Regions from separate parts of the Agarivorans sp. QJM3NY_25 genome, predicted to be linked through region 3. Evidence: predicted binding sites of a transcription regulator. Region 3 holds the regulator's gene; each other region holds the start of a gene.
What was found. The regulator FliA, encoded in region 3, starts transcription of late flagellar genes. The targets are predictions, from matches to a motif close to CTAAAGNTNNNNNNNNNNNNGCCGATA.
Positions count from the first base shown of each region.

Region 1: the regulator FliA is predicted to act here: its motif matches at 2,655-2,681, upstream of ACRRSW_RS11215 (flagellar protein MotY).
Region 2: the regulator FliA is predicted to act here: its motif matches at 8,138-8,164, upstream of ACRRSW_RS15890 (VC2046/SO_2500 family protein).

Region 1 is NZ_CP194041.2:2,431,015-2,440,943, reverse strand. It holds gene ACRRSW_RS11225 (response regulator) at 1-213, shown strand, start outside; gene ACRRSW_RS11220 (ATP-binding protein) at 203-1,615, shown strand; gene ACRRSW_RS11215 (flagellar protein MotY) at 1,757-2,626, opposite strand; gene rnt (ribonuclease T) at 2,747-3,409, shown strand; gene ACRRSW_RS11205 (Na+/H+ antiporter family protein) at 3,420-4,742, shown strand; gene ACRRSW_RS11200 (AAA family ATPase) at 4,818-6,773, shown strand; gene fabA (bifunctional 3-hydroxydecanoyl-ACP dehydratase/trans-2-decenoyl-ACP isomerase) at 6,852-7,388, shown strand; gene rmf (ribosome modulation factor) at 7,443-7,619, opposite strand; gene ACRRSW_RS11185 (DUF3466 family protein) at 7,767-9,596, opposite strand; gene uup (ATP-binding cassette ATPase Uup) at 9,593-9,929, opposite strand, start outside.
Region 2 is NZ_CP194041.2:3,468,746-3,478,674, reverse strand. It holds gene ACRRSW_RS15930 (transporter substrate-binding domain-containing protein) at 1-118, shown strand, start outside; gene ACRRSW_RS15925 (ABC transporter permease) at 174-872, shown strand; gene ACRRSW_RS15920 (ABC transporter permease) at 883-1,602, shown strand; gene ACRRSW_RS15915 (cystathionine gamma-synthase family protein) at 2,536-3,771, shown strand; gene ACRRSW_RS15910 (FKBP-type peptidyl-prolyl cis-trans isomerase) at 3,867-4,343, opposite strand; gene ACRRSW_RS15905 (ion channel) at 4,500-5,480, opposite strand; gene ACRRSW_RS15900 (response regulator) at 5,622-7,277, opposite strand; cyclic di-GMP riboswitch class I at 7,446-7,532, shown strand; tRNA gene ACRRSW_RS15895 (tRNA-Tyr) at 7,942-8,025, opposite strand; gene ACRRSW_RS15890 (VC2046/SO_2500 family protein) at 8,190-8,720, shown strand; gene purU (formyltetrahydrofolate deformylase) at 8,717-9,553, opposite strand; gene ACRRSW_RS15880 (YchJ family protein) at 9,582-9,929, opposite strand, start outside.
Region 3 is NZ_CP194041.2:1,867,576-1,877,504, forward strand. It holds gene flhB (flagellar biosynthesis protein FlhB) at 1-250, shown strand, start outside; gene flhA (flagellar biosynthesis protein FlhA) at 348-2,459, shown strand; gene flhF (flagellar biosynthesis protein FlhF) at 2,491-3,906, shown strand; gene ACRRSW_RS08655 (MinD/ParA family protein) at 3,896-4,789, shown strand; gene ACRRSW_RS08660 (RNA polymerase sigma factor FliA) at 4,782-5,507, shown strand; gene cheY (chemotaxis response regulator CheY) at 5,634-6,017, shown strand; gene ACRRSW_RS08670 (protein phosphatase CheZ) at 6,029-6,769, shown strand; gene ACRRSW_RS08675 (chemotaxis protein CheW) at 6,781-8,871, shown strand; gene ACRRSW_RS08680 (protein-glutamate methylesterase/protein-glutamine glutaminase) at 8,903-9,929, shown strand, end outside.

The DNA of each region.
Region 1 (9,929 bases), 560 kb from region 3:
AAACTCACCCGCAACGAATACAAAATATTAGCAAGTTTAATCACTAATGCAGGCCGAGTTCTGAGTAAAGAGAAACTACAACAGTCACTGCATGGCTGGGATGAAGGAACCAGTGACAACGCCATTGAAGTACATATTCATAATCTGCGTAAAAAAGTACCAAACAAAGTGATCAAGAACATTCGAGGTGTGGGTTATATCATTGAAAAATAAAACATTCTCAATAAAGCGCCGATTAACAATATCGATCATTGTAGTTGCAAGTTTATTACTGGTGGTCTCACTGTATTTTAGTCTTTTATCTGCTCGCGATGAAATTGAAGAAGTCTATGACGCCCGGCTCGGCCAATCGGCAAAATTGCTGCTCATGGTAAGTCCTGTTGCGACCGACCGCTTAACGTTTACTCAGCAACAGCAACAATTTGATTTATGGATGAATCGTATTCAAAAATTGACCGAAGATGATGACAGCCCTGCGACTGCTTACGGCCATCCTTATGAGCAAAACATCTTATTCCAATTCTATCAAGATGAGCACCTACTATGGAGTTCAAACAAGCGGCTTGGACCACTGCCACTGCTAAAACACGCTTCTGGCTATGGTGACATTTCAATGAAAAATGAGCAGTGGCGATATTTTAAACTAGCAATGGCGAATACTTCTGAGCACCAGCAATATATAGTGGTGGCAGAAAAACAAAGTATCCGCCAAGAAGTGATCGATAAAATTGCCTTTACCGCAACCTTACCGCAATTGATCCTGGTCCCCTGCCTGATCATGCTATTGGTACTTCTAATCGACAAAAACTTCAAACCGATTGCCGAATTGGGTACCGCCATTGCTCAACGTAGTGCACACAAATTAGATCGGATCTATGTGACCAATCAAACTCGAGAGCTGTCCCCCTTAGTGGATGCTTTAAACCAGCTTCTAGTGCAGCTGGAACAAGCTTGGCAACGGGAAAAACGCTTTACTCGTATGGCAGCTCATGAACTAAAAACCCCATTAACCATCTTACGACTCAATGCTGAAAACGCTATTCTTAGTGAAAATCCACAGCAACTAAGGCAAGATTTAGATAACATTCTTAAAGGCATTGATCGTACCGATCGTTTGTTACATCAACTACTCACACTTGCCAAAGTGGAAAGTATCACAGATTTAATCAGCCAAAATTTTGATCTTGCCAAAGTTCTACAGCAAGCTTTAGCAGATTTAGCCCCCATTGCACTGCGCCAACATCAAGAACTCAGTTTTGAAGGCGATAGCTGTTACATTGATGGTGATGAAATACTATTAAGTATTTTATTTAGGAATCTAATTGATAATGCAATCCGATACTCAGGAAGCCACAGTGAAATTGACGTCAAACTGAAGGCGCAAGCCAATGACATCGAAGTCACGATCAGTGATAGTGGTACGGACATCAGCCAAGACACCAGAGAGAAACTATTTGATAACTTCTATCGGGCAAATACCGAAAAAGGCGATGGTGCGGGTTTAGGGATGTCGATTAGCCGAGATATTGCAGAGCTACATCACGCGACGGTACGCTTATTACCGCGCACTCAACAGCATAATACCTTTCAGGTTCGTTTTAATCAAAGAAGCTAAGTATTTACGCCTAAGTTGACGCTGTTAATGCTCGTCCTCAACAAGCTGCTCGCAGCCTTTAGCTGCGGGCGACATTCGCTAGGCGATTAGCTGTTGGCTCTTGAGTCATAAAGCGCCACCATTACAGCACATCATAGAAATTTAGAGTAGATCTTTACCTAAGGAAATAACCACTCGGCGATTTCGTTCGCGACCTAAGGTATTATCATTACTTGCGACATGGCGCCGCTCACCATGACCCGCCACCTCGATCACGCTGTCGTCTAAACCACTCGATTTAAAAAAATCTTTGATTCGCTTGGCGCGTTTATCCGACAATTCTTGATTTGTCCATTTACCACCATAACTATCGGTGTAAGCATCAACCAATACAACATCAATGTCTGGGTCATTCTTGACATAGTCACCAATCAATCTTAAACGTTGTTTAGAACGCGGAGTCAACTCGTTACTATTGGATTGATAAGTCAAAACCGTGAAGGCGATATCATCGAATGAGTAAGGTAACAATCGCCCCACACACTTCAAAAAATCGTTATATTGTTGCTTAAAGTTAACCGATGAGATCCCCACCGATGTTGTCGCATTATTAGCATACCAATCGTCAAAATAAAAAGTGGGGATATTACCGTCTTCTAATTCGCTCAGCATTTGCCAAGCTGGCTGGGCATGCACGTAACCGTCAAATTGCTGGTAAAAAGACAATTCACTAATTTTTTTAGAACTTGCCCCAGGTTTCCACATCGGCGGCACACTGCGTAATGAAACCTGATGCGTCTGCGGCGAAATTTTGTACATGTCTAAGTAGAAGTCTAAATTAACATTCTTCGAGGCGCGACTAACAAAACTAGCGATCCCAAACGATGGAATAAAATGGTCCATACGACATTCAATAGGAGATTGGCTGGACATGACCCAGGTTGAATCGTCCATTGATGCTGAATAGCTGCGTACACTAGCGTGAGTGACCGTCGTCCCAAGCGCCAAAGTTAACAATAAATAAGGTTTCATAGTCGCAAATCCTCTGTTCTCCTTAAAATATCGGCCAAAGGCCAATTATCTTTAAAGCAAATTCGCGATTCTTTGCTGCTTTTGTAATAATGCGCGCCTCAGTAAATACTATGCCAGATTATGACCATTACAGAACACAGCTCTCAGCTTATGTCGAACCGCTTTCGAGGGTATTACCCGGTTGTTATCGACATTGAAACGGCAGGCTTTAATGCCAACACCGATGCATTATTGGAAATAGCGGCTTGCTTACTCAGCTTCGATGCAAATGGCGAGTTATATGTACTCGACAGCGTGCAATTTAACGTTGATCCCTTTGTGGGAGCAAACTTAGAAAAAGCTGCTTTAGAGTTTACCGGTATCGATCCCACAAACCCGCTCCGTGCTGCGGTGAGTGAAGAGTTCGCACTAAAAGAAATGTTTAAGCCAATTCGTAAGGCCTTGAAAGCCCACGGCTGTAGCCGTGCTGTCATGGTGGCTCACAATGCCGCTTTTGATATGAGTTTCTTTAACGCTGCGGTTGAGCGATGTCGGATCAAACGTAACCCTTTTCACCCTTTCGTGAGTTTTGATACCACAAGTTTGAGCGCTTTAGCGCTCGGCCAAACCGTGTTAGCGAAGGCCTGTCGGGAAGCTGATATTGAATTTAGTAATCAAGAAGCTCATTCGGCACTTTACGATGCGCAAAAAACCGCAGAACTATTTTGCAAAATAGTAAATAAATGGCAGACCTTAGGTGGTTGGCCGCTTCCTATTCCACAAGATACCCCTGAAGAACCATAGGATCTCATTCATGTTTAACCCCGTTGTTGTTTCCGTTTGTTTAATGCTAATACTTAGTCTCATGCGGGTAAATGTAGTATTAGCGCTCACCATTAGCGCGTTAGTCGGAGGCCTCGTTTCAGGACTGCCCCTGGCGGAAACAATTTCTAGCTTCGAACAAGGTTTAGGCAATGGTGCTCAAATTGCTCTCAGTTACGCCCTACTTGGCGCTTTTGCTGTGGCAATATCTCGCAGTGGACTGACTGATTTTATTGCCGAAAAGATTATCAGCCGCGTAGACAAACACCGAGAAAGCCGCTTAAGCTTAGTGAAATGGTTGATGTTAAGCGCCATCATTCTCATGGCCATCGCTTCGCAAAATCTGGTGCCAGTGCACATTGCCTTTATCCCCATTTTAATTCCACCGCTGATTGGTGCTTTAAATCAGCTAAAAATCGATCGCCGTTTAATCGCTTGCTGTTTAACTTTTGGCTTAGTTACAACCTATATGTGGTTGCCAGTTGGGTTTGGTGGCATCTTCCTAAATCAACTTTTATTTACCAATCTACAAAACAATGGTTTAAGTATCGATAAAGCACAACTTCCCTTGGCTATGACCATCCCGGCTCTTGGGATGGTTGTCGGCTTGCTGAGTGCGATTTTTATTTCTTATCGTAAACCACGCGAATATCGTAGTGATATGCTTAAGGCTTCGGCGAGTTCCGCGCCTGCAATGCCGACTCAAAAGCTGTTGATTAACATTATTGCTATATTCGCAGCTCTGGCGATTCAGCTTTATAGTAACTCGATCATTATCGGCGCTTTAGCTGGCTTTCTATTATTAACGACAGCATCAGGGATCCGCCCTCAAAACAGCCAAGATTTATTCATTGAAGGCGTAAAACTAATGGCTTTGATTGGCTTTATTATGATTGCCGCAGCTGGCTTTGCCGCCGTAATGAAAGAAACCGGTGGCGTACCCGACTTGGTATCGAGCGCCGCAGATATGTTAGGTAGCAATAAAATGTTAGCCGCAGCAGTATTACTGATTGTGGGTCTGTTAATCACCATGGGGATCGGCTCATCGTTTTCAACGATCCCGATTATCGCCGCTATATATGTCCCCTTAGCTATTTCTTTAGGATTTTCGGAACTGGCAACCGTTGCTTTAGTGGGAACAGCGGCGGCACTGGGTGATGCAGGTTCACCGGCATCCGATTCAACTTTAGGTCCAACGGCGGGATTAAATAGTGACGGCCAGCATGATCATATTTGGGATACGGTTGTACCAACATTTATCCACTTCAACCTACCATTATTGGTATTTGGCTGGATAGCAGTTATTGTTTTATAAAAAGTGATAACAATCTGATTTACTGGTGATTTAACGACTCGCGTCTGACGACTAATATTTTATGGGAACACCAACTTGACCAACTTTGAAATACCGCTCGATAAACTACAGCCTACATTTAATTTGGCTAATGTGACTCCCAATAGTCATCACCAATGGGCAAACTTAATGCCCTTGGCAAAAGCAAGCTTTGATTATTTTTTGTCACAAGCTCCTAGTCTGCCTCTCATGATATGCCAAGCAGCCAGTTACCTACAGCATCAGTCAATACTTCAAGCCCTGTTGCGCTCACCAACTGTAACCAGCGCGCCCCCATCAAACTATGTCATGTTGTACCGGCCAAAAACGCCCTATCAGCCCAGTTATTTTCAGCTTAAAGCAGGGTCTCTACCGTTATTTAAGCAACTCATGCAACAACTAAACGAACTCATCAGAGCTGAGCCAACATCGAGTATAAGCGTACAAGCTGAAGCCAATGAGTCGCTATTTATACAGTTACACAGCTGCCAGCAACAACTCGGCTTAGTTGATGCTGTTCAAGACTTGTATCATGCTTTAATTGAACAACAGCCGGCGAATGATATTTCAGCTTATTACAAAGTTTGGCAAAGCCAACATCAGCCAATACTGTGTCCAGAATTTTCAAGAGCTGCTCTGTTCGGCTCAATTCGCAGTGGTAGCTCTGCTGCCGATTTAACAGGCATCGACTTAGGTTTGTTCCAACAATCCCCGCACGGTGTATTTGTGCTCAATAGTGATGATGTAATAGCAGATCCCGGATTGTGGTTTGAATTAAAGGCGTGCTTAAAATCATCCCGTTTGGATTGGTCTCGAGCGAAGAGTCACAAAGCGACAATGATACCAGAAGCCTCAGACTTCAAACCGAAGCTCGTATTACTCGGTGAGCCGATGGCTATCTCTGCTCTGTTAGAACTCGACCCAGAAATATATCAACTCAGCTTGATTGAAACCGAACTACCCAGTGAAGTTGAACTAAACAGTGTCAATATCGAAGCCTATCTAAGTCAGATTAATGCTACGCTGAGCGATACGAAACTAGCACCACTCGATGCTAAACTTTATACTTCGGTACTTAGTTATGCCTCACGCTTGTGTGAACATAACGACTTGCTCAGCCTCGATATTCTCCACATCATCAAGCCACTTCGTTTAGTGGCCCATTTACAGCTGAACCATAATGCCGAGGGCTTCGCCAGCGCATTAAATACACTACATAGAAACATCAATAGCCAGCAACAATTTAGTGATCTAGCATATCGAGATCAACAAACTAAGATTGAGCTTTCTGGTGAAAAAATAGGTCAAATCAATGGCTTATCAGTTATTGACTTTAACGGTCTCGGTTTGTCTTTTGGAGAGCCAATCCGGATCACTGCGACCGCTCACCAAGGCGAAGGTGATTTTACCGATGTTGAACGCAAAGCTGAGCTAGGCGGCAATATTCATGCAAAATCCATGATGATTATTCAAGGTTATCTCAGCGAGTTATTTGCCAAAGAACACCATTTCCCGCTGTCTGGTAACATCGTATTTGAACAATCTTATCATGAGATCGATGGTGATAGTGCCTCAATGGCGGGCGCTTTGGTGATGATGAGCGCATTGGCGAACCTTCCCATTAAACAAAGCTTCGCCGTAACCGGAGCGCTCGACCAAAAAGGTAATATTCTCGCAGTTGGTGGGCTTAACGAAAAAATTGAAGGCTTCTATCGGATAGCTCAACAAAGTAAGATTGCAGGCCCCTTTGCATTGATACTTCCCAAAGCCAACCTTAATCAGTTAAATTTGAATCACGATGTGATACAGGCCTGCACTCAAGGTAAACTTAAGTTGTTTGCTATTGAGCATATTGAACAAGCCGTTCAGTTACTCTTTAATCAACCTGCCGGTGATGTATATGATGCGCAAAGTGTCTATGGACAGATCTATAGAAACATTCATCCTGAAGGCCAAAACAACAGTTTTTTCGCTTACTTACTTAGAAAAATACTCGGCGTATTCAAACTCTAACAAATTTATTAGTCATCGGACTTGTTTAGCGCACACCTGTTCGCTAAAGTAGCGGCAAATTTTTTAAAGGTTTAAATCATGACTCAGGTTTCACAAAAAGATCTAGGTAAAACTAGCTATGAACGCCAAGAATTACTCGACTGTAGCCAAGGTCTTTTATTTGGTGAAGGAAATAGTAAGCTTCCTGCCCCCAATATGTTAATGATGGATCGCATTCTCAAAATTAGTCATGAAGGTGGTGAATTTGGAAATGGTGAAATTATTGCCGAATTAGATATTGATCCAGATTTATGGTTTTTTGGTTGCCACTTTCCTGGCGACCCAGTGATGCCAGGTTGTCTCGGGCTCGATGCGATGTGGCAGTTAGTTGGGTTTTTCTTAGGTTGGAGTGGCGGTCCAGGAAAAGGACGAGCTCTGGGTGTTGGTGAGGTTAAATTTACTGGACAAGTCTTACCCACAGCAAAGAAAGTGACCTATAAAATCCAAATGAAACGCGTAATCATGCGCAAATTAGTGATGGGTATTGCCAATGGTATTGTAGAGGTCGATGGGCGAGAAATTTATTCCGCAAATGACCTGAAAGTTGGTTTATTTACTGACACATCAAGCTTCTAAGTAAATCATCTCCTATAAAAAAGCCCTGTTAACCAACAGGGCTTTTTTTATTCATTAATGATTGTCTAATCCTGAAACGCGTTCTTCAAGCGCCTCGCGCCATCCTCCGTACCAATGCCCTCTCGCGTCAACTCCTCCGTACGGACAGGTCTCCTTAGAACGACCAGATAACCCTGCTTGATAACCTTTGGCATGCGCTCTTTCTAAACGATCGCGTTTTTGTCTTTTCATAGACTATTCCTCATCAAGATCAGAAAATAAACCAGCGGTCCGTTTAGGACCACCGTTCTACTATCGCCTATCGTTTTACAAAGATCAAAAACAAATTTTTAAGTATTCGCTAAGCATTTGATCTTTTTGTTACAACCAACAAAAAGATTAACGTTTTTTGAAGCGTCTCACATAAATTAAGGGTAATAACAATAAACCAAACCAAGAAACGCCTGCACCTTGGCGCTCATAAGACGCTTCTTCAAGCATTGGGCAACGAGCAATATCATTGATATCAGTGACTACAGGGTTACGCTCTAAACGCAGTAACACGGGTCTCGGATTAACACCATGAATAAGGTCATCCGGTGTTTCGTAGTGATACCCACTCGCGTAAACAGTGCCGTCATCGAGGATTTGAGAAGCATACTCAATCCGATATAGTGGCATCCGTGGTTGTCCGTCTTGTTCATAACAAGTTAAGGAATTGAGGCTCCAGTTATAGGTACTTTCACCATTCTTATAACGATCAAAATCTAGCAAAATTGCACTCTGCCAACGAGTCGTACCACTATAAGAAGGCTGTTCTTCACCATCCGCATCAACCCAACCGACAATCAAATTATCATTATTAATATCACTAAATTCGCTATTAGCGCCATTAAATGGCAAGTCACGCAGTGGCCAAACCACTTGTTGATAAGAACTAGAAGCTTGATCATTATCATAAACAAAAGCTTCTACTGGGCGATTACGTGATTTCACTTGCGTATAACGCAAGTTGCCAACCATCAATTCCGCATCATTAACGGCATTTGCCCAAGTATGTGAGACCGAGTCTTCAAAGTCTGCACTATCACCACCGATGTTAATGTTAGGAATTTGATTTAGTGAATAACTTCCATCGTCATTTGCGCTATAAAATACCGCTCGTCCGCGAGAACCTACGGTTGAATCATAAACATCGTCAGAAGAGATCCCAACAAATATATCCGCATGACTGTTGTAGTCCTTGATGAAATTATAATTGGGTGCATCGCCATATTGAGAACGAACGTAACCTTCAACCAAGGGCACGCCTTCCACCGCATCGCCATCGTCGGCGTTAGTAATATCCCACACCCAAGCCTGCGTATTAAAACCAGAACAGCGATAATAATAATCCTGGTCACCAGTTTGACATTCGCCAAAACTATCGCTATTCGAGTAACTAACACTACTCAAACCAATCACAAGCGTCTTACCGTCTTTCTGAATGACTTGTAAACCCGACGAAACACCACCTTTGTCGCTACTCAATTGTCCATCACTACTAAATGGTGTTGGTAATAAAGTAATTTTGGCATCGTCACTAAGGCGCAGCGCAAACCCGCGTTGAATAAACTCTCGAGTATAGACCGCGCTAGAGCCATTACTAAAAGGTGCGGAATCGTAACCGACAGCCCAACCAAGCGAACTATTAATTCGATTCACTCGAGTATCTGTCGTATAAGTTTGCTGACTACTATCGTCAAAAATGAACAACTTATCGTTAACGGTGTCCCAGGTCGGGATCTCACTGTTAGTTCCGTTAAGGTGAGTCCCTGTCACATTGCGCTGCGCAATGAATGCTAATACATTAGACTTATATAAGACCGAGGCTTGATTAAATAAGCGATGTCGATAGGTACCATAAAAACTATTGTCACCTTCAAAAAACAGATCACATACTTCTACAGCATATTGACAGCCGTAGTCAAAACTAGTGCGGTCGGAGAAATCATAAAAACGAAATGGGCTACGAAAAGTTAAGGCATTGCCCGCAACATACTCCCCATCCTCACTAACAGCGGTGACATTAAAACTGCTATTCGCTTCTGCTAAGCCATTCGCCATTTCAATAGGAATTTCTTCAACCAAATAGTACGCCTCAACTTGCGCGGCATGGACCATACCAGCAGAAAGTAATAAGGGCGCAAATACCAGCGATAACGAACGATTAATAATAGACTTCTTCATGAATTTTTTAATTCTTCCAATTCTTCCCAACGTGAATAAAGCACTTCTAATTCTGTTTCAGCTTCATTCAGTTGGCTTAGGGTGGTCTGAACCAAACTTTGTTCTAAACTATAAAACTCTGGCTCATTTACTTGTTTTTGTAGCTTTTCGAGTAAGTTTTCGGCAGCTTCTAACTTTTGAGGCAATTGGTCAAGCTCAAGTTGTAATTTATAAGATAACTTTTTAGTGGGCTTAACACTACGGCTACCCACTTCTGTTTTCTGTACCGAGTTGCTGCGTTGCCCTTGCTGCTGTTGCTCGATATAAGTCTGTACTTCCGAATAGCCGCCGACA
Region 2 (9,929 bases), 1.6 Mb from region 3:
TCGTAAACGCGATAAAGCGCTTATCGAGATGTTTAACAAGGCGCTTGCTACGGTCAAGAGCAATGGAACCTACGATAAAATCAACGATAAGTACTTTGATTACAGTATTAAAATGTAGCTTTGCCTGACCATTAACCCGAGTATGACTCGGGTTAATTTTTAAGAGATTGATTATGCTTGACCTATATGGTTACGGCCCCTCTATTTTTATGGGCGCAATTGTCACCATCGAAGTGGCTTTCTTGTCTTTGGCGGTTGCCTTAGTGCTTGGTTTGTTGGCGGCAGTAGCCCGTCTATCTAAACATTGGCTGGCCAATGCTGTTGCTACTATTTATACCACGGTGATCCGCGGGGTACCCGATTTAGTATTGATGTTGTTAATATTTTTCGGGGCACAGATCATGGTTAATTCTGTTTCTGACTGGGTATACGATCGCTTTGATATTGAATATTACATCAACATTAATGAATTTGTAGCTGGTGTGACCACCATTGGATTTATTTTTGGTGCTTACATGGCTGAAACTTTTCGTGGCGCATTTTTGGCGGTCGATAATGGTCAAATTGAAGCGGGTAAGGCTTATGGTATGACTGCGTTACAAATATTTCGTAGAATTACGGTGCCACAAATGATGCGTCATGCGATCCCTGGGATCGGTAATAATTGGTTAGTCATGGTGAAAACGACCGCTTTAGTTTCGGTTATTGGTTTGGCCGATATGGTTCGTCTTGCCAAGGAAGCTGCGGGTGCGGTGCATGAACCATTTATATTCTTTATTCCTGTGGCTTTCGTTTATTTAGCCTTAACCAGTGTTTCTGAAATATTCTTAAAGCGTTTAGAAATTCGTTTTAGTGTGGGTACCGACAGGTAAGGTCTTAACTATGTATGAAATGATCGAGAACTTACTGGCGAGTAATGAGATCTTCACCTTAAGCACCGTTCTCACTTATTGGGATGGTCTGGTGATGACTGTTCAATTAACCTTTATGTCTCTAATTATCGGCCTTTTGTTGGCTATACCACTCGCGGTACTGCGGGCTTCTGATAATTTTTTTGTAAGCCGTAGTGTATGGATATTTACATATTTTTTCCGCGGAACACCTTTACTGATTCAGTTATATATTATTTATTATGGCGTCACCTACATCGAGGGCATTCAAGACTCAATGTTCTGGCCGATTGTGCGTGAAGCATTTTATCCTTGTTTATTAGCTTTTGTATTGAATACAGCTGCTTATACTACCGAAATATTTCGTGGTGCCATCGTGGCAACCCCTCGAGGCGAAATAGAAGCCGCTAAGGCCTACGGGATGTCTAATTTAGGCGCGATGCGTCGTATTATTTTACCAAGTGCTTTGCGCAGAGCATTACCAGCGTACAGTAATGAAGTGATCTTCATGTTGCATGCCAGCTCTATTGCGAGTGTGGTCACTATTATCGACCTCACTGGCGCTGCGCGGGACGTTTATGCAAAGTACTATGCACCATTTGAAGCATTTACTTTTGTAGCTGCGATATATCTTTCGCTTACTTTTATGTTGGTCTATGGTTTTAAGCAGTGGGAAAAGCGTTGGCACAGACACTTGCGCCCATTGAGTTAAGCCCTGTTTTAATCATACGATAGCAAGGGGCTTTGCCCCTTTTTTCATTGTTAATCTTTAACCTTCTACTGTTGGCCACTTTATAGGATGGACAGTGAATGATTACATTGCTAAAAAATGCTCAGATTTACACGTCACAGCTCTTTGGCAGGCGTTGTTACTTGTTCCATGGGCTGGATGCAGTTATCCCGAGTTCTTCGCTTACTTTATCTAGTGACCTGACGAATAGGCATACCTATCAGTCTAGTTATTCGGGTGAACGCTCCTAGACTGGCCATCATTTGTCCCCCTTACGTGTTGTAATGACGCAAGCTCAATTTTCCACTCAGTCGCTGCTTATAAAGGTACATTGCCGTTTCCGACAAGGAGCATTTAGATCTAGCGATTATTCAGCTTTCTCTTCCCCATTGCCATTAAGCTTTGTCCGAATATGTATTTCTTAATGAGGGCGGTACCATCGATCTCGTGGCGAGTATCAGCCCGCGATTTATCGCGCAGGGAGAAGTCTGCAGCGCTAAGGTTCTAGGGATTATTTTGAATAGCGGTTTAGATTGGCAACAAGTCAGTTTTGGAACGGAACCAATGTAAGCTTACTCTGAGTTTAATGCATAAGGAGAGTTGATTAAGATATCGTGTGGTGAATTGATTCGTTTTTATTAGCCAAGTGTGGTGTGGAACTCAAGGAGGATGAGCCTTTGGTGGAGATAGCGCTTTTGCTGATGAGTGAACATATCGCAAGATACAGGTTTTATTAGATAAAGGGCGATGGGTGGAGCGATGTTGCCGATTTAGTTGTGTTCGCTCGCGATCGTTCAGACATCTGCAGGTCGTCGGGGAAGGGAAATCTATTTGTCGCCGATGATTTTGCTGGCTCGTTTTTCATTGAGGCCTAGTGCATAATAGTGTCACTTGGTTTTTAGTAGAAGTAGCCCTATGACGTTTAAAGGATTTACGACTCAGCTGGTTCATTGTGACCGCCTAGCTGGGATCGAGGAGGGAGCGGTGCACGCGCCGATCCACAACTCGGTGCCTTATGGATATGCAGCCACTCAAGATCTACTTGATGTATTTCAAGGGAAGCAAGTCGGCCACGCTTATGCCCGCCAATCCACTCCTACCTTAGATTATTTGCAAGGCCGAATTGCGATGCTTGACCAAAGCATCGCCAGTTTGGTGTTTGCCAGTGGCATGGCTGCAATTGGTACGGTATTTCTAAGCTTGCTTAAGGCTGGTGATCATATCGTCGCGAGCCGTTTTCTATTTGGTAATACCAGTAGCATTTTTGGTACGCTCAAGGGTTATGGTATTGAGGTAAGCTTGGTTGATGCCACGGATCGAGAAGCGGTCGCCGCGGCTTGTCAAGTCAATACCAAGATGGTGTTTGTTGAAACGATTGCTAATCCGGCCACCCAAATTGTCGATTTACAAGGGATTGGTGAGTTATGTCAGCAGCGCGGATTAGTTTATGTTGTCGATAATACCTTAACTTCTTCCTATTTGTTTCAGCCAGCTTCCGTGGGCGCAAGTCTTATTGTCACTTCCTTGTCTAAGTATGTGGGCGGTCATGGCAATGCGCTTGGTGGCTCGGTGAGTGACACGGGGTTATTTGATTGGTCGAAGTTTCCTAATATTTTTGAGGCCTACCGTAGTGGCGATCCTAAAATGTGGGGGATTAATCAGATTAAGAAAAAAGGACTTCGTGATTTTGGTGGTGCCTTAAGTTCACAGGCTGCTCATCTATTATCGGTGGGCTCAGAAACGATGGCCTTACGGATGGAGCGCCAGTGTGCCAATGCAATGGCTTTAGCACGTTTATTAACCAAACACCCTAAAGTGGCTAAAGTGTATTATCCCGGCTTGGAGAGCCATCCTCAGCATCAACGCGCGAAAAGTTTGTTTAAACACTTTGGTGCATTAGTTAGTTTCGACTTGATTGAAGGGATTGATTGCGTTGCCTTTTTAGATAGGCTTCAGATCGTGATTAATGCGACTCATTTGGGCGACAATCGAACTTTAGCGCTGCCAGTCGCTCAAACTATTTATTACGAAATGGGTTTAGCAGCACGTCAAGCTTCAGGGATTAGCGAGACGATGATCCGTTGTTCGATTGGCATCGAAGATACGCTCGACCTAGTGACTGATTTTGAGCAGGCCTTATTGCAGTTTTAGATGGTGCTAGCACCGTGTTTAAAAAGCCTTGGCAACTGTTGCTCGGGCTTTTTATGAGTTATTTCTAGATCTATTTGGCTTGAGATGCCGAATGCTTAAGGGGTATCAATAGAAAGTAACTCCACTTCAAAAATAAGGGTCGATCCCGCTGGAATTGAGGCGATGCTGCGTTCTCCATAGGCTAAGTGGCTAGGGATAAAAAAGCGATATTTGTCACCCTCATGCATCAGTTGTAAGCCTTCGGTCCAGCCTCTAATGACTTGCCCTAAAGGAAATTGCGCCGGTTGCGCTCGCTCAACAGAGCTATCAAATACTAGGCCATTGAGTAGGCTCCCGTGGTAATGCACGGTCACGGTGCTGCTTGCTGAAGGTTTCGCTGACTTGCCTCTGTTTTCAAGAATTAGATATTGTAAGCCGGAGCTGGTACTTACAACGCCTTGTTGTTGAGCATTATTAGCCAAAAAATATTGACCAAGTAATTGATTACTTTTAATTATTTTTGCATGATTCTGCTGGCGAATATAAAACACAACAATCAAAATAGCGAGTATTGCTAATACAATAAATTTCAAAAAACTATCCTTTTCTATCAAGGGGGGCGGTTCGCAATAGCGACCAGTTTAAAGATACTGCCTACGGCTATAGCGCTGAGGTGAATCTTCAACTTTAACTGAAGTGTTGATTAAAATACATCACGAGTCACCGAAAATAATGCTGCTCATGGCGAGCTAGCGAGTCATTTTCTTCACAAATACTACAACAAATAAGGCGATGATAAAGCTACCGCTAAAGGCTTCTATTGCTGCAAAAACACGAGATAATCCTACAGGGGTAAAATCCCCATAACCTAGAGTCGTGAAGGTCACGACGCTGTAATACAAACATTCAAAGAAGGCGACCATGTTTTGAGTTGCTGTTTGATTAAGATCAAAGGTAACAATATTGCCGTTGAAATGGATGCCGGTAAACAGATAGACCAGAGCACTACTAAAAATAATCGCCAGAGAAGTAAAAATAACTCGCATCGGTAATTCACCATAGCCGCAGACTAAGTCGACTAGCTTTGAAATGGCTCTTGGATAGGAATACTTAGGCATTTGATAACGGCGCATGGTGAGTTCTTTACGTAAGAAATGTCCTGCGGTGGTAAACAGCCCTTCAGCCTCAGCACTTTTACGTAAACTTCGATAGACTTCTTCTGCTTGCTGGTAATAGTCATTCATTAACTCGATATCTTGCTTTTGTTCCGCTGTTAGGGCCAACTTTTCTTGCATGACACGCGCTCCAACCTTAAGGCTATCACACTTACAACCTTCCATTTTTGCACCCAGCAGGTTGGTTTGAGTTAGGTTTGCGTGATTAAGGTTAGCGTCGCGAAGGTCTGCCTTCATTAAACTGCCACCCTGAAGGTTAATATTAAACAAGTGGGCGGCTTTGAGGTTACAGCGATAAAGATCGGCACCAGTCATATCATAGCCTTGTTTACTGTTGTATTTGACTAGATTGATATCGCATAGTTGGGCTTTTTTAAGGCATATTCCACGCATTAATCCGCCATTTTGGGCGTAGCGTTCTAGTTGTTCTTTAATTTCGGGGCCAGTTTTATTTTCATTGGGATCGTGCCAAAAACACAATCCATTGCTCAAGGCCTTTTCATGGCAAGGGAGCCCTGAGTCATCTTGATACGAACATTGGTTATTTCGAACCATCTGATTCGCCTTCTTTGATATGTTTGCTCTGAGGTCGTGAGCAAGCCAGTGTTGGTTGCTTATTTAAGTGTAAGCCAAAAATTAGAGCTGTGAGATCTACCTTGATAGAAAATGCTAAAGTTGTTCAATAAAAACAATATATTAACTTTTGTTTTTACTACCAAACTGCTGAAATTCGTTCTTTAGCGTTGAGTAACGCTCGGCGTGATTTTCGTTGAGCTTCAAGCCATCGAGTAATTTGATGGTAACTTTACAATCGTTTAGCAATTGCCCACTGACGCCCTTATCTGAGAGATTGATTTGTTTCAAAATCGCTTGGATTTTATTGAGAATAGCCCCGGTGTTTCCCGGTGCGACCTGCAGGGCCTTGTCAAAGTGGCTTGTCGCTTCGTCATAACGTTGTTCTTCGTAGGCATCAATGCCCATTTTGTTGTATTCGCGAAACAGCCCAAGTTTCTGTTCAAAGTCCTCATCTTTTAAAACTTTATGTGCTGAGGATAGCGATATTGGATCAATATTATCGCGTTTTTCTAACTCTTCAGCAAAGGGCATTGCATATTCAAACTCTCCCACTGAATTTAAGGTGAGGAAGGTATCGGGTAGTAACTCAACCGCAACTTTTTCCGGAGAGTCGAGTAGGCCATCATTGCTGCTAAACAAGAGTCTTTTAGCTTTGTTTAATTCGCCTTTGGTCGCGTGTACTCTTGCTTGACTGATCCCTTCGAAAGCATCGAAATTAAAGTCTTCGTCTTTGCCTTCTTCTCGTCTGGCATGAAACAGCACTGAATTTACTTCTTGTAGTAAGCGGTTTTTACGGTATAGGTCTTCTTCGCCTTGGGCTTCATCAATTAAACTTCGTACATAGTTACATAAATGATGTGGCCCCCGATGAATAGAGCGGCGTGCCAATTGCAAAATAGTTGAGAATGTTTCTTTCGCTAAACTCAGTTCTCCAGCATCAATCGCTAGCGAGGCCAATAGTTGTTGGCGTTCAAGGCTGTTTACGGCTAATTTAGAAGCTTTTAGCACGGTTTCCAGGGCTTTTTCGATATTTCCCTCAGCGCGGTAGGCTCGAGCTAACCAGTCATATGCGGTGAGTAACAGTGGGCTTTCTGCGATGGAGCGGCTGAGCGTATCAATTGCTTTTTTATTTTCATCGAGTAGCAGATATACCCGGCCTAAGGTCGCTTTGGCCCAAGTTTGTTTTCGCTCTTTTAGGATCGCCTCTAACGCTAGTTTGGCGTTTTCATATTCCCCTAAAGCAATTTGTGCTTCTACCTTTAAGTTTTTACAGTAGTTGCTGTAACGACTCTCTTTCTCGATTTGTTGGTCACATAGCTCAATTACTTTGCTATAGTTTTTATCGGCCAGTGCGTGATAAATATCACGTAAGGACTGTCTTTTCAGGTGGGCTCTGGCTAAGCGATTGTGTAATTGAAACTGTGAAAATGGTTTGGTAATAAATTCGTCAGGTTCCATTTCAAGTGCGCTGAGCACCATACTCTTATTATTATCACCACTAATAATAAAAAATAATGCATCCACTTCGAGTAGTTTGCTGACGCGTAACTCTTCTAGTAATTGTCCGCCGTTTTTACCTGTACCTAGATTATAATCCACCAATAGAATGTCGAACTTTCGTTTTCGGCAAGCTTTAACGGCCGCTTCTCCAGTTGTCGCAAAATAGACATCGCTTGCTCCAAAGTTTTGTAGCATGGCTTTAAGCATCACTTGAAAAGCGCGCTGGTCATCAACGATGAGTATTTTTTTTCCGCTATAGTTGTATTGCGTTGCCATTACCGTGTTATCTAATCCTTTTTCGATATCCTAGCACAACTTTGCCAAGGTTGAAGCTGTGTAAGTATAGCGGCCTAGCTGCTTAAGCTTATCATTTATAAAACCTTGCCAAACTAGCAGTGCTTGATTTACTATTAAGGCGTTGATGAGTTTTTTAGCTTGTCAACACTGAGTCAAAGCCAAACTTGGAGTGATCCAAGGTCGGAAAGTTACAGATCTTGAGAATTATATTCTTAAGATGGCTGGACCGCCTTAGTTGAGTGGTTTTATTTACAACATTGTTGTTTAACCTCTCAGTGAGTTAGTCTATTTACCGTTTATTACTTTCCGTATTTGGTTGGAACGCCAAGCTAAGTTAGCTTGGCGTATTTGTTTGGCGCTTAGTCCTAAATATTTTCTCGTTCTATCTTCTATCTTCTATCTTCTATCTTCTATCTTCTATCTTCTGTTGCAAATCTAACTACTGATTTTCTGTCTTATTTTAAAATCTATTCATGAGCGGTTTACTTGGGTTCGGTTAAAATGAAGGTTAACCTGATTGTTGTGCAGCATCGCCATAACTTAGTGAGCATATTACTTGCTCGGCATTACTGAGAGGTTATCAAGCATGATGCTAAATTTAAGACATAAAAAAAGACACCTAAAGTGTCTTTTTTTATCAAGATGGTGGAGGGAGGTGGATTCGAACCACCGAAGCTTTCGCGACAGATTTACAATCTGTTCCCTTTGGCCACTCGGGAACCCCTCCTGCTTGTGGAGCGGCATATTACCAGAACTTGTTAAGCTGTAAAGTAAAAAAGGCGATAAATTTTATAGCTTAAGACTGTTTGCTTAATATCTGTTCATTTCGTGAATGTGAACTAAAGTTTTGTGTCTTTCTACCGATATAGGTAATCAGTAGAAGGGGGCGCAATGTTAGTTGAGCAGATAAGAAATCATAGTTTGTGTGATGAGTTGCAGTTAGGCGATACGCTTAATCGTTGCTCTCAGCAGGGTGATCTTGCTCATTTTCATCTGCTATTGAGTATGTTGAGCCAAAACGTTTGCGATCAGGCTCAATTTTCCATGCAAAAACCTGCGGCCGAACAAGTACAGCAAGATCTGCGAGCTCAATTGCAGCTTCGTGAAGCTCGCCCTCTAATTGCTCAGGCTGATGAGTTCGAAGTGCAGGCGAATTGGAGTCAGCATTTACAAAAGGGCTCAATTGATACGATTCGTTTGGAGCAAGCCTTAAATGGTTATGCCGCCTGCGCGGACGATACGCTCGATGGAGTTCGTGAAGAGGTCATGAATAACGTGAGTCTACTGACGCGGTTAAAACATGGCGCGGCTAGTAAACCACTGCAAGTCATACCCGATGTAGAAGTAAAAGGTAGTGAAATTTATCAAGTACTAAGCAACTTCGATTATTCGAAGCCGCTTAAAGTTAAATATTATAATTAGCGAAAAACTACAGTTCGATTCCCGTAAACAAATACTTTCTCATCGAGCACTTGTTGCATGGCGCGACTTAATACCGACTTTTCTACATCTCGCCCAGCTTTTGCCATTTCTTGCGCGCTGTAGGTATGGTCAATATGAATCACGTGTTGCTCTACGATAGGACCTTCATCTAGATCGTTATTCACGAAGTGAGCGGTAGCGCCAATGATTTTAACCCCTCTATCGTAGGCTTGTTTATAAGGTTTAGCACCAATGAAAGCTGGCAAGAACGAGTGATGAATGTTTAAGATCTTATTGCTGAACGCCTCGACAAATGTTGGTGTGAGGATCCGCATGTATTTAGCGAGTACCACATAGTCGGGTTGATATTGTTGGACAGTTTCAATGATCAGCTGTTCATGTTGCTCACGTTTTAATCCTTCATGACTAATGTAATGGAAGGGGATGTCAAATTTCTCAGTGAGCGCTTGTAGGATATCGTAGTTGCCTACAACTGCGGCAATTTCAACATTCATATCACCGTATACGGCTTTCATGAGTAAATCGCCTAAGCAATGTGCTTCTTTGGTGACCATGATCACGATGCGCTTGCGTCCGGCCCCGACTAAACGACGGGCGCTGCCAATAGGTAGTGCATTGTCTAAATCAGCGAGCAAAGTTTGGTCGTTAAAATAGCCTTCTAACTCGGTACGCATGAAGAAACGTCCCACTTCATTATCGACAAATTCGTTATTTTTAATAATGTTGAGTTGATGCTTGGCACAGATGTTGGTAATGGTTGAGATTAAACCTTTGGCATCTGGGCATTCGGTTAAAAGAATTTTTCTTTCCATGGTGTTTTCGATTTATTCAGCTTTAAAGTTAAGATTTTTTACAGCACTGTTTCAGTTTCTTCCCGCTCCCGCAGGGGCACGCAGCATTGCGAGCCAAGGGTGAAGGAGAAAATACACCATCGGTATAAAACCAATGTTCAGCAATTTTTGTGAAATTAGAGCGTTCATGCAAAATATTAAGTTGGCCTTGCTCGCGAAAATGAGCTTTAAACTCCACAATTCCGCTGTTGCCATCGAGTCGGTCGCAACTAAATAAAATTTCGAGTTTCTCCCATTGTGTCGCTTCCTCGGCGTTGAGTGCTAAGGGCTGCTCACTTGGACGAAAGTCCGGATGATGGCTTTGCCATAAGTAGTTCGCATCACCCAGAGTATAGGC
Region 3 (9,929 bases):
GGATGAGGTGGCGATGAAAATCAGAGAGATCGCTCGTCATTACGAAGTCCCTATTTTAGAAGCGCCAGCCTTAACGCGTTCTCTATACCATACCACGAAGCTCGGTCAGGATATTCCTGATGGGCTATATGTCGCAGTGGCTCAAGTATTAGCCTTTGTGTTCCAGTTGGAGCAGTACCGTAAAGGTCGAGGACAACGACCTAAACCTGTGGCTGATGATTTACCTATCCCCGACGAATTACGATACTAAGCTCAATTCTATGATTTCTCTAGGTGTACCTTTGTTGTTGGCTTAGTTATTGCTTTTCTAGATTATCTCTTGCTCTACAGTCAGTATTTCGTCATTTATGGAAATAATTAATCGTCTCACTAGCTTGAAGCTTCAAGACTTCAAAAAGATAGATGCCAGTCTCATCAAAGGTTTTGGTACGCCAATGGTGGTATTGGCTACCCTTGGCATGGTGGTTCTGCCAATGGCGGCATGGCTACTGGATATCTTGTTTGCATTTAATATTTCCTTAGCCTTGGTGGTGCTTTTGGTTGCAGTCTATACCAAGCGACCCTTGGATTTTGCGGTATTTCCTACGGTGCTGCTGGTTGCCACTTTACTGCGTTTAGCCCTAAACGTTGCATCTACTCGAGTGGTCCTTTTGGAAGGACACAATGGCGGAAATGCTGCGGGTAATGTGATTGAAGCCTTTGGTTCGGTAGTGATTGGTGGAAACTATGCTGTCGGCTTGGTGGTCTTTCTTATCTTGATGATCATTAACTTTGTTGTGGTGACCAAAGGTGCGGGTCGGATTGCCGAGGTGAGCGCGCGTTTTACTTTGGATGCGATGCCGGGTAAGCAAATGGCGATTGATGCGGATCTTAATGCTGGCATTATCGACCAAGAGCAGGCACGTGTTCGTCGTAGTGAAGTGACTGGCGAAGCCGATTTTTATGGATCGATGGATGGCGCGAGTAAATTTGTAAAGGGCGATGCGATTGCTGGGATCCTGATTCTTTTTATTAATATTTTAGGTGGTTTCATTATTGGTGTGGCCCAACACGATCTGAGTTTTTCGCAAGCGGCAGAAGTTTACACTCTGTTAACCATCGGTGATGGTTTAGTCGCGCAAATTCCATCGTTACTACTATCTATCGCTGCTGCTCTGATCGTGACCCGTCAAAATACCGAAGCCGATATGGGCGAGCAAGTTAGCTTGCAGCTGTTTAAAGATCCACGGGTTATGATTATCTGTGGTTCTATTTTATTAGTGATGGGGATTGTTCCGGGAATGCCGCATTTGGCATTCTTAAGTTGTGCTGCGGTGTGTTTGGTGACCGCGTGGTTACGGCATAAAGCCGATGTTAAAAAAGCTGCAGATACAGCCTTACAGCCAGCCAGCACTCATCCTCGTAATAGTAATGAGCCCAAAGAGTTGGGGTGGGATGATGTACAACCAGTTGATGTGATTGGTCTGGAAGTTGGTTATCGATTAATCCCGCTAGTTGATAAGACTCAAGGCGGAGAATTGCTTGCTCGGATTAAAGGTGTACGTAAAAAGTTATCTCAAGATTTAGGTTTTTTGGTGCCAGCGGTGCATATTCGTGACAATCTGGATTTAGGCCCTAATCAATATCGAATTACCTTGATGGGGGTTACTTATGGTGAATCTGAAGTATTCCATGATCGAGAAATGGCGATAAATCCGGGCCAAGTATTTGGTAAAATTGAAGGCCAGCCAACCACCGATCCTGCATTTGGTTTAGAGGCGGCTTGGGTTGCAACCGAGCAGCGTGAACACGCCCAAACCCTTGGCTATACGGTTGTTGATTCGGCGACAGTGGTTGCCACCCACCTTAGTCAATTGTTAACCAATAATGCAGCTAATTTATTGGGACATGAAGAAGTACAAAATTTGTTAGACATGTTAGGGAATAGTTTACCTAAGCTTGTTGAAGGTTTAATCCCAGATACCCTGAACTTATCTACTGTTGTTAAAGTGCTGCAAAATTTACTGAGTGAAGGGGTGCCAATTAGGGATGTACGGAGTATCGTTCAGACCTTGGTGGAATACGGACCGAAGAGCCAGGATGCCGATATTCTGACCGCAGCTTGTCGTATTTCTTTAAAACGTTTAATCGTTCAAGAGCTAATTGGTAGTGAAGCAGAGTTACCGGTCATTACTTTGTCACCAGACTTGGAGCAAATATTGCATCAATCTATGCAGGCAGGTGGTAACGATGGTGCAGGAATGGAACCAGGTTTGGCCGAAAAACTGCAAGTATCTTTAACTGAAGCATGCCAAAATCAAGAATTAGCAGGCCAACCAGCGATATTATTGACATCCGGTATATTGCGTTCGAGTATGTCGAGGTTCGTTAAAACAGCAATGCCTGCATTACGTGTACTGTCGTATCAAGAAGTGCCGGAAGATAAACAAATACGTATTGTGAGTTCAGTTGGGCAATAGGTCCAATGGGTAAGCAAAAGGAAGGTGACCAGTGAAAATGAAACGCTTTTTTGCAAAAGACATGCGGACCGCGTTAGCCGAGGTGAAAGAGACTCTTGGTAGTGATGCCGTGATCATGTCCAACAAAAAGGTGACCGGAGGCATAGAGATTGTTGCTGCGGTGGAGCCTTCCAAGACTAATGCTAAGGGAGAAAACTCATCACGAGAGTTAGCCGATGATAGCGTCAATTTATCGTCCGTCAAACCTAAGCACAGTTCTAAAACGTCAACAAACCAACAGCTTGGTCATGATTTTGACGAAAATGCGAGCCTCAAAGATAATTTGACTAATTTTATGCAGCGCCATCAAAAGCGTCAGCAAGAAAATTTGCAACAATCCAGCTTAAATAAATCGCAACGGCCTCGAACCGTTCAGGCTCCTCGCTCCTTGGCTCAGCAGCAAGGGTGGATACAGCAAGGTTCAGCAGCCAAACCTGCCGCAAGCCGTATTGCAACGCCAAGCGCAGAGGCGAATCACAGTGAAGTGGGTGAATTAAAGAAAGAAATGGCAGCGATGCGAAAGTTGTTGGAACATCAAGTGTCGGGATTAATGTGGCAGGAAGTTGAGCGGCAAGAGCCTGTTCGAGCGATGTTAATCAAACAGTTACAGTTGGTTGGTTTTGATGAGGATATGGCCGATCAGGTGGCTGGTTATATCCCCGAAGAGCTAGGCGTACAAGAAGGCTGGCAGCATTTACGGGAATTACTGGCAAATCAGCTCCCTGTCGGCCAAGATGAAATATTGTTAAAAGGTGGAGCGGTTGCCTTATTGGGCCCGACGGGGGTCGGTAAAACAACCACTATCGCCAAATTAGCTGCGCAGTTTGCTATGCGCCATGGTCCTGATAGCGTGGCGATGATTACCACAGATACTTATCGTATTGGTGCTCATGAGCAACTGGCAACTTATGGTAAAATTATGGGCTGTGCAGTTCGAGTGGCGAATGATGAAGCTGAGTTGTCCCAGCTTTTATACCAGTTTAAAGATAAAAAGTTAGTCTTAATCGATACCGCTGGTATGAGCCAAAGAGATATCCGTCTACATGAACAATTAGACAAGTTAGTCAAAAATAGCCAAGTTAATATCCGTAATTATTTGGTGATGTCAGCCAATGCTCAGCGACGGGTAATTGAAGAAACTGTAAATCAATTTAAGCGAATTCCTTTGGCTGGTACCATACTTACTAAATTAGATGAAAGTTTAGCGTTAGGTGAAGTGTTAAATGTAACCTTGCGTCATGCTATACCAATCAGTTACGTTACTCATGGTCAGCAAGTACCAGAAGATATTGCAGTGGCGGTGCCTAGCGAATTAGTTGAGCAAGCTTTGTCGGTGATAGATAAGCATTCTCAGCAACACTTTTGGTTTAGTGAAACCGAACAACAGAAGGTTTCGGATGTATTCTAAACATAATGATTTTGATCAAGCTAGCGGCTTACGAATGATGCAACAAAAAAATAATGTGAAAGTAATCGCAGTGACTGGTGGAAAGGGTGGGGTTGGTAAAACCAACGTGACGCTTAACATGGGAATTGCAATGGCGGGTCAAGGCAAGCGAGTCATGGTCCTTGATGCGGACTTAGGTTTGGCGAATGTTGATGTGCTACTTGGGCTGCGCGTGACTAAAAATCTGTCGCATGTGCTATCGGGAGAGTGCACTCTTGACGAAGTATTAGTTGAGGGACCAAATGGGATTCTGATTGCGCCAGCAACTTCAGGAACTCAATCCATGGTTGAATTAAGCCCTGCGGAACATGCAGGTTTAATTCGTGCTTTTAGTAGTATGAAAACACCGATAGATGTTTTGCTGGTTGATACCGCAGCGGGCATCTCTGATATGGTGTTGAGTTTTGCAAAAGCGTCGCAAGATATTTTAGTCGTCGTGTGTGACGAACCAACATCAATTACCGATGCTTATGCCCTGATTAAACTACTCTCTAATAATCATGGGGTGTATAAATTTAAAGTTGTTGCCAATATGGTTCGTAGTTTAAGAGAAGGTCAGGAGTTATTTACCAAGTTGACTCGGGTGACGGAACGGTTTTTAGATGCCACTCTCGAGTTAGTGTCTTGTATTCCCTATGATAACAATGTCCGATTGGCCGTTCGCAAACAACGTGTTGTGGTTGAAGCCTATCCTAAGTCACCAGCGTCTTTGGCATTTCGCTCTTTAGCCAGCAAAGCGGCTACTTGGCCGATACCTGAGCAAGCGGGAGGACATTTAGAATTTTTCATCGAGAATCTTCTCGAATTTGGACAACGCAAGAATAGAGAGCAGCTTAGTGAATAAAGTTGCCGCCTACGCCAATACCAGCGTTAACGACACTAATGCGTTAGTGGAGCGTCACGCCATTTTGGTTAAACGGATTGCCCATCACTTAATGGCTAGGCTACCGGCCAGTGTTATTGTGGATGATTTAATCCAATCTGGAATGATCGGGCTGATAGAAGCCGCTCGTAATTTTGATGGCTCTAAAGGTGCTAGCTTTGAAACCTATGCAGGGATCCGAATTCGCGGCGCGATGCTTGATGAAATACGCCGTGGTGATTGGGTTCCGCGTTCTGTACATAAAAATAGTCGCGCGATTAGTGACGCTATAGCTGCTGTTGAAAGAGAAAAAAATGGTGACGCTAAAGACGCTGAAGTTGCTGAAAAACTCGGGGTTTCTCTTCGCGAATACCATACGATGTTAGCGGATGTTAATTGCGGGCGAATCTTAGGCATTGAGGACCTTGGGGTAAACGAGGATGTCATTTCTAACGAAGAAAGTCGCGAGCAAAATCGTCCTTTCGAAGGTTTTGCAAATCAACGATTTCAACAATCTTTGGCGGAGTGCATCAAAGGGCTACCTGAACGAGAAGCCTTAGTATTATCGCTTTATTACGATGAAGAGCTTAATCTTAAAGAAATTGGTGAAGTATTAAGCGTTAGTGAGTCGAGAGTGAGTCAAATTCATAGTCAAGCGCTTGCCAGAGTGAAAACTCGAATGCGAGATTGGACACAATAGAGAAATTCATCCTTACAAAACTTATAAAAGATGGACTAAAATTGTGTTTATTAAGGCATAATAATGTATTACATAAATTTGTGACCCGTTTGTGGGCTAGTAAAACATCCAGCTGGGGGACGTACCTTGGATAAAAATATGAAAATTCTGGTTGTTGATGATTTTTCAACAATGAGAAGGATTATTAAGAACTTGTTGAGAGATTTAGGTTTCAACAATACACATGAGGCCGATGACGGTAACACCGCGCTACCAATGCTTAAGGGTGGCGATTTTGAGTTTGTAGTGACTGATTGGAATATGCCTGGTATGGAAGGTATCGATTTGTTGAAAAACATTCGTGCCGATGAGAGTTTAGCTCACCTGCCTGTATTGATGGTCACCGCGGAAGCGAAACGTGAACAAATTATTGAAGCCGCACAAGCCGGAGTAAATGGTTATATTGTAAAACCTTTTACAGCAGCTACTTTAAAAGAGAAGCTCGATAAGATTTTCGAAAGATTACAATAAAAGGAAGACGCGTGAGCACCGATACTCCGATTATTTCATTAGCGGATGCGCAACAACTGGTGATGCTACTTGAAATGGGAAAGGTCGCCGAGGCGAACCAACTAGTCAGTGAGCTATGTGCTCCAAAAGCTAACTTGCTGTTTGATAAAGTTGGCCAGCTCACTCGTCAACTTCACGATTCATTAAATGATTTCAAATTGGATATTCGGATCAATGAACTCGCGAACCAAGAAATCCCCGATGCCAAAGAACGTTTAAATTATGTCATCGAAATGACCGACCAAGCTGCTAATAAAACGATGGATGCAGTCGAGTCGGGTTTGCCGATTGCTGATAAATTAACCAATGATATCAATGATATTATGCCTGTATGGCAAAATTTGATGGATCGGAAAATTGAGTTAGGCCAATTTAAAGCGCTGTGTCACCAAATCGATATTTTTCTGACTAGTTCTTCATCTGATGCCGATAAACTACGTAACATGCTTACTGAAATTTTAATGGCACAGGATTTTCAGGATCTTACCGGGCAAATGATTCGAAAGGTGATCACTTTAGTTCAGGAGGTTGAAGAGAATTTAGTTGAGATGCTCACCTTGTTTGGCACTGACATGGTGGATGTCGCTCCTGGTCAAGATGATAAAAAATCGGGTGTTGAAGCAGAAGGCCCTATAATTAATAAAGAACAAAGGGATGACGTTGTTAACGATCAAGACGATGTTGATGACTTGTTGTCTAGTTTAGGATTTTAAGGGAGTAGCGCATGTCGTTTGATGTAGATGAAGACATCTTACAAGACTTTCTGGTAGAAGCGGCAGAGATCCTAGAGCAGCTTTCTGAACAGCTTGTTGATCTAGAAAAACGTCCTGATGATAGTAACTTATTGAATGCTATATTTAGGGGTTTTCATACCGTTAAAGGTGGTGCTGGTTTCTTATCATTAACTGAACTCGTTGACGTTTGTCATGGTGCGGAAAATGTGTTTGACACATTACGTAACGGTGGCCGTGGGGTGTCATCAGAGTTAATGGATGTCATACTTGAAGCACTTGATTCCGTGAATGATATGTTTGCTAAGGTGCAAGCAAGAGAACCTTTAACACCAGCTTCGCCAGAGCTTATTGAGCGATTGCATCAATTATCTCGGCCTGCTTCAGAAGATCAGGTGGTGGTTGAGCCGGAACCTGAGCCCGAGCCCGAGCAAATTCCAGAGAGTAAATCAGCTACAGGCACTGGTATTGATGATATTTCTGATGACGAATTTGAAAGCTTACTCGATGAGTTGCATGGCTCAGGTGCCCCAAAAGCGGCTTCTCAAGCGAGTCCGGTAAGTGCTGCAGCCCCTAGCGAAACTGCGGGTGGTGGCGATATTTCTGATGATGAGTTTGAAAAGCTACTCGACGAGCTGCATGGCTCTAAAGCACCAAGTGCTAAACCTGCCGCTGTTACGTCAGTGGAAACGGTGACGAACAGTGACGAAATTGGCGATGATGAATTCGAAAAGTTATTAGATCAGCTGCATGGTGCCGGTAAAGCGCCTGAGGTTAAGGCGGCAGCTAAGCCCGAAGTCACCCCGAAGGTCGAGCCGAAGAAAGTTGCACCAACAAAAGTTGCAGCTACTCCGAAAGCTGCTGCTCCAGCCAAGTCTGAGCCGGCAAAAGCAGCGCCCAAACAAGCACCTCAGGGGGAAACGACGGTTCGCGTCGATACCCGAACTCTCGACGAAATCATGAATATGGTTGGGGAATTAGTTTTAGTCCGTAATCGTTTGGTTAGTCTTGGTTTAACCAGTAATGATGAGGATATGGCTAAGGCGACCTCTAACCTTGACGTTGTGACCGCTGATTTACAGGGTGCAGTGATGAAAACTCGAATGCAGCCTATTAAGAAGGTGTTCGGTCGTTTTCCTCGAGTCGTTCGTGATTTAGCTCGTAGTTTGAAGAAAGATATTAACTTGGAATTGGTCGGTGAAGATACCGATTTAGACAAAAACCTAGTGGAAGCGTTAGCCGATCCACTGGTGCATTTAGTGCGAAACTCGGTTGATCACGGCATTGAAATGCCAGACCAACGTGAAGCGGCAGGAAAACCGCGTACTGGTGTCATTCGTTTGTCAGCCTCGCAAGAAGGTGATCATATCTTGCTGATGATCGAAGATGACGGCGCGGGAATGAATGCAGATAAGCTTAAATCTATCGCTATAGAGCGCGGTGTTTTAGATGCCGATGCGGCGGCAAGAATGCCAGACAAAGATGCTTATAGTTTGATTTTTGCACCAGGTTTTTCGACAAAAACTGAGATTTCTGATATTTCGGGGCGTGGTGTTGGCATGGACGTGGTCAAAACCAGTATCACCCAGCTGAACGGTTCTGTGGATATTGATTCTAAGCTCGGAGGCGGTACTACTTTACAAATCAAAGTACCATTAACGTTAGCTATTCTACCCACTTTGATGGTTGATGTAGGTAAACAGACTTTTGCTTTACCACTCACCAGTGTAAATGAAATCTTTCATCTGGATTTAACCAAAACCAATGTTGTTGACGGTCAGGAAACCGTTATTGTCCGTAATAAAGCTATACCTCTATTTTATTTGCAAGATTGGTTGATCCGTAATAGTCAATCTGGACAGAGAAGTTCTCAAGGACATGTGGTTATCGTACAGATAGGCCAACAACAGGTGGGATTTGTCGTTGACAATCTCATTGGGCAGGAAGAAGTTGTGATAAAAGCGCTTGACCAGTTATTGCAAGGTACCCCTGGAATGGCCGGGGCGACGATTACCAGTGATGGTCGTATCGCACTCATACTCGATATTCCTAGTTTACTAAAACGCTACGCTCGTAAGTTATAACGCCGAGCACAGCCCTTAAAAAGAATTGAGTATGGCAATAAAAGTATTAGTTGTTGATGATTCTAGTTTTTTCAGACGTCGAGTCAGCGAGATTATTAACGCTGACCCAAGCCTTGAGGTGATAGGTGCAGCTAAGAATGGCCGCGAGGCCATTGAAATGGTTGCAAGTTTAAAACCTGACGTGATTACCATGGATATTGAAATGCCAGTTATGGATGGCATTACGGCTGTAAAAGAAATTATGGCCAAACATCCCACGCCAGTGCTGATGTTTTCATCGTTAACCCACGATGGTGCTAAAGCGACCTTAGATGCTCTAGATGCTGGTGCACTTGATTTTATCCCCAAAAAATTTGAAGACATTGCTCGTGATCGTGAAGAAGCCGTCAGCTTGTTACAACAACGAGTAAAGGCCATTGCCAGACGCCGAGTGATAGCGCGTCGAGCGCCATCGAGTCTGACTCCCCGAGCCGACAAACCTTTGACGCCAAGCGCCCGGACGCCACTAAGGCCGACGACCGCGGCAAGCAGCCAACCTTCGGTAGAGCGCAAGGTTCGTACGTCTGGTGTGTTTAAACCTTCAGGAAAACGCTATAAATTAGTCGCGATAGGGACCTCTACCGGTGGTCCGGTGGCTTTGCAAACAATTTTAACGCAGTTGCCGGCTGGGTTTCCTAAGCCCATTTTATTAGTTCAGCATATGCCAGCTACATTTACAGCTGCATTTGCTCAACGCTTAAATACACTGTCACGGGTTAATGTGAAGCAGGCCGAGGATGGAGATGAATTGCGACCGGGTTGTGCTTATCTCGCACCCGGTGGCAAACAGATGTTAGTTGAGCCTCGCGGTCAGTATGGTCGCTTACGAATTATTGATGGCAATGACAAAGTCAACTATAAACCTTGTGTCGATATTACTTTTGCTTCTTTGGCGAAAAGTCATCAGGGCGACGTTTTAGCCATGATTTTGACTGGTATGGGGGCTGATGGGCGAGATGGTTGCCGTTTATTGAAAGATAAAGGCTCAACGATCTGGGCTCAGGATGAAGCCAGTTGTG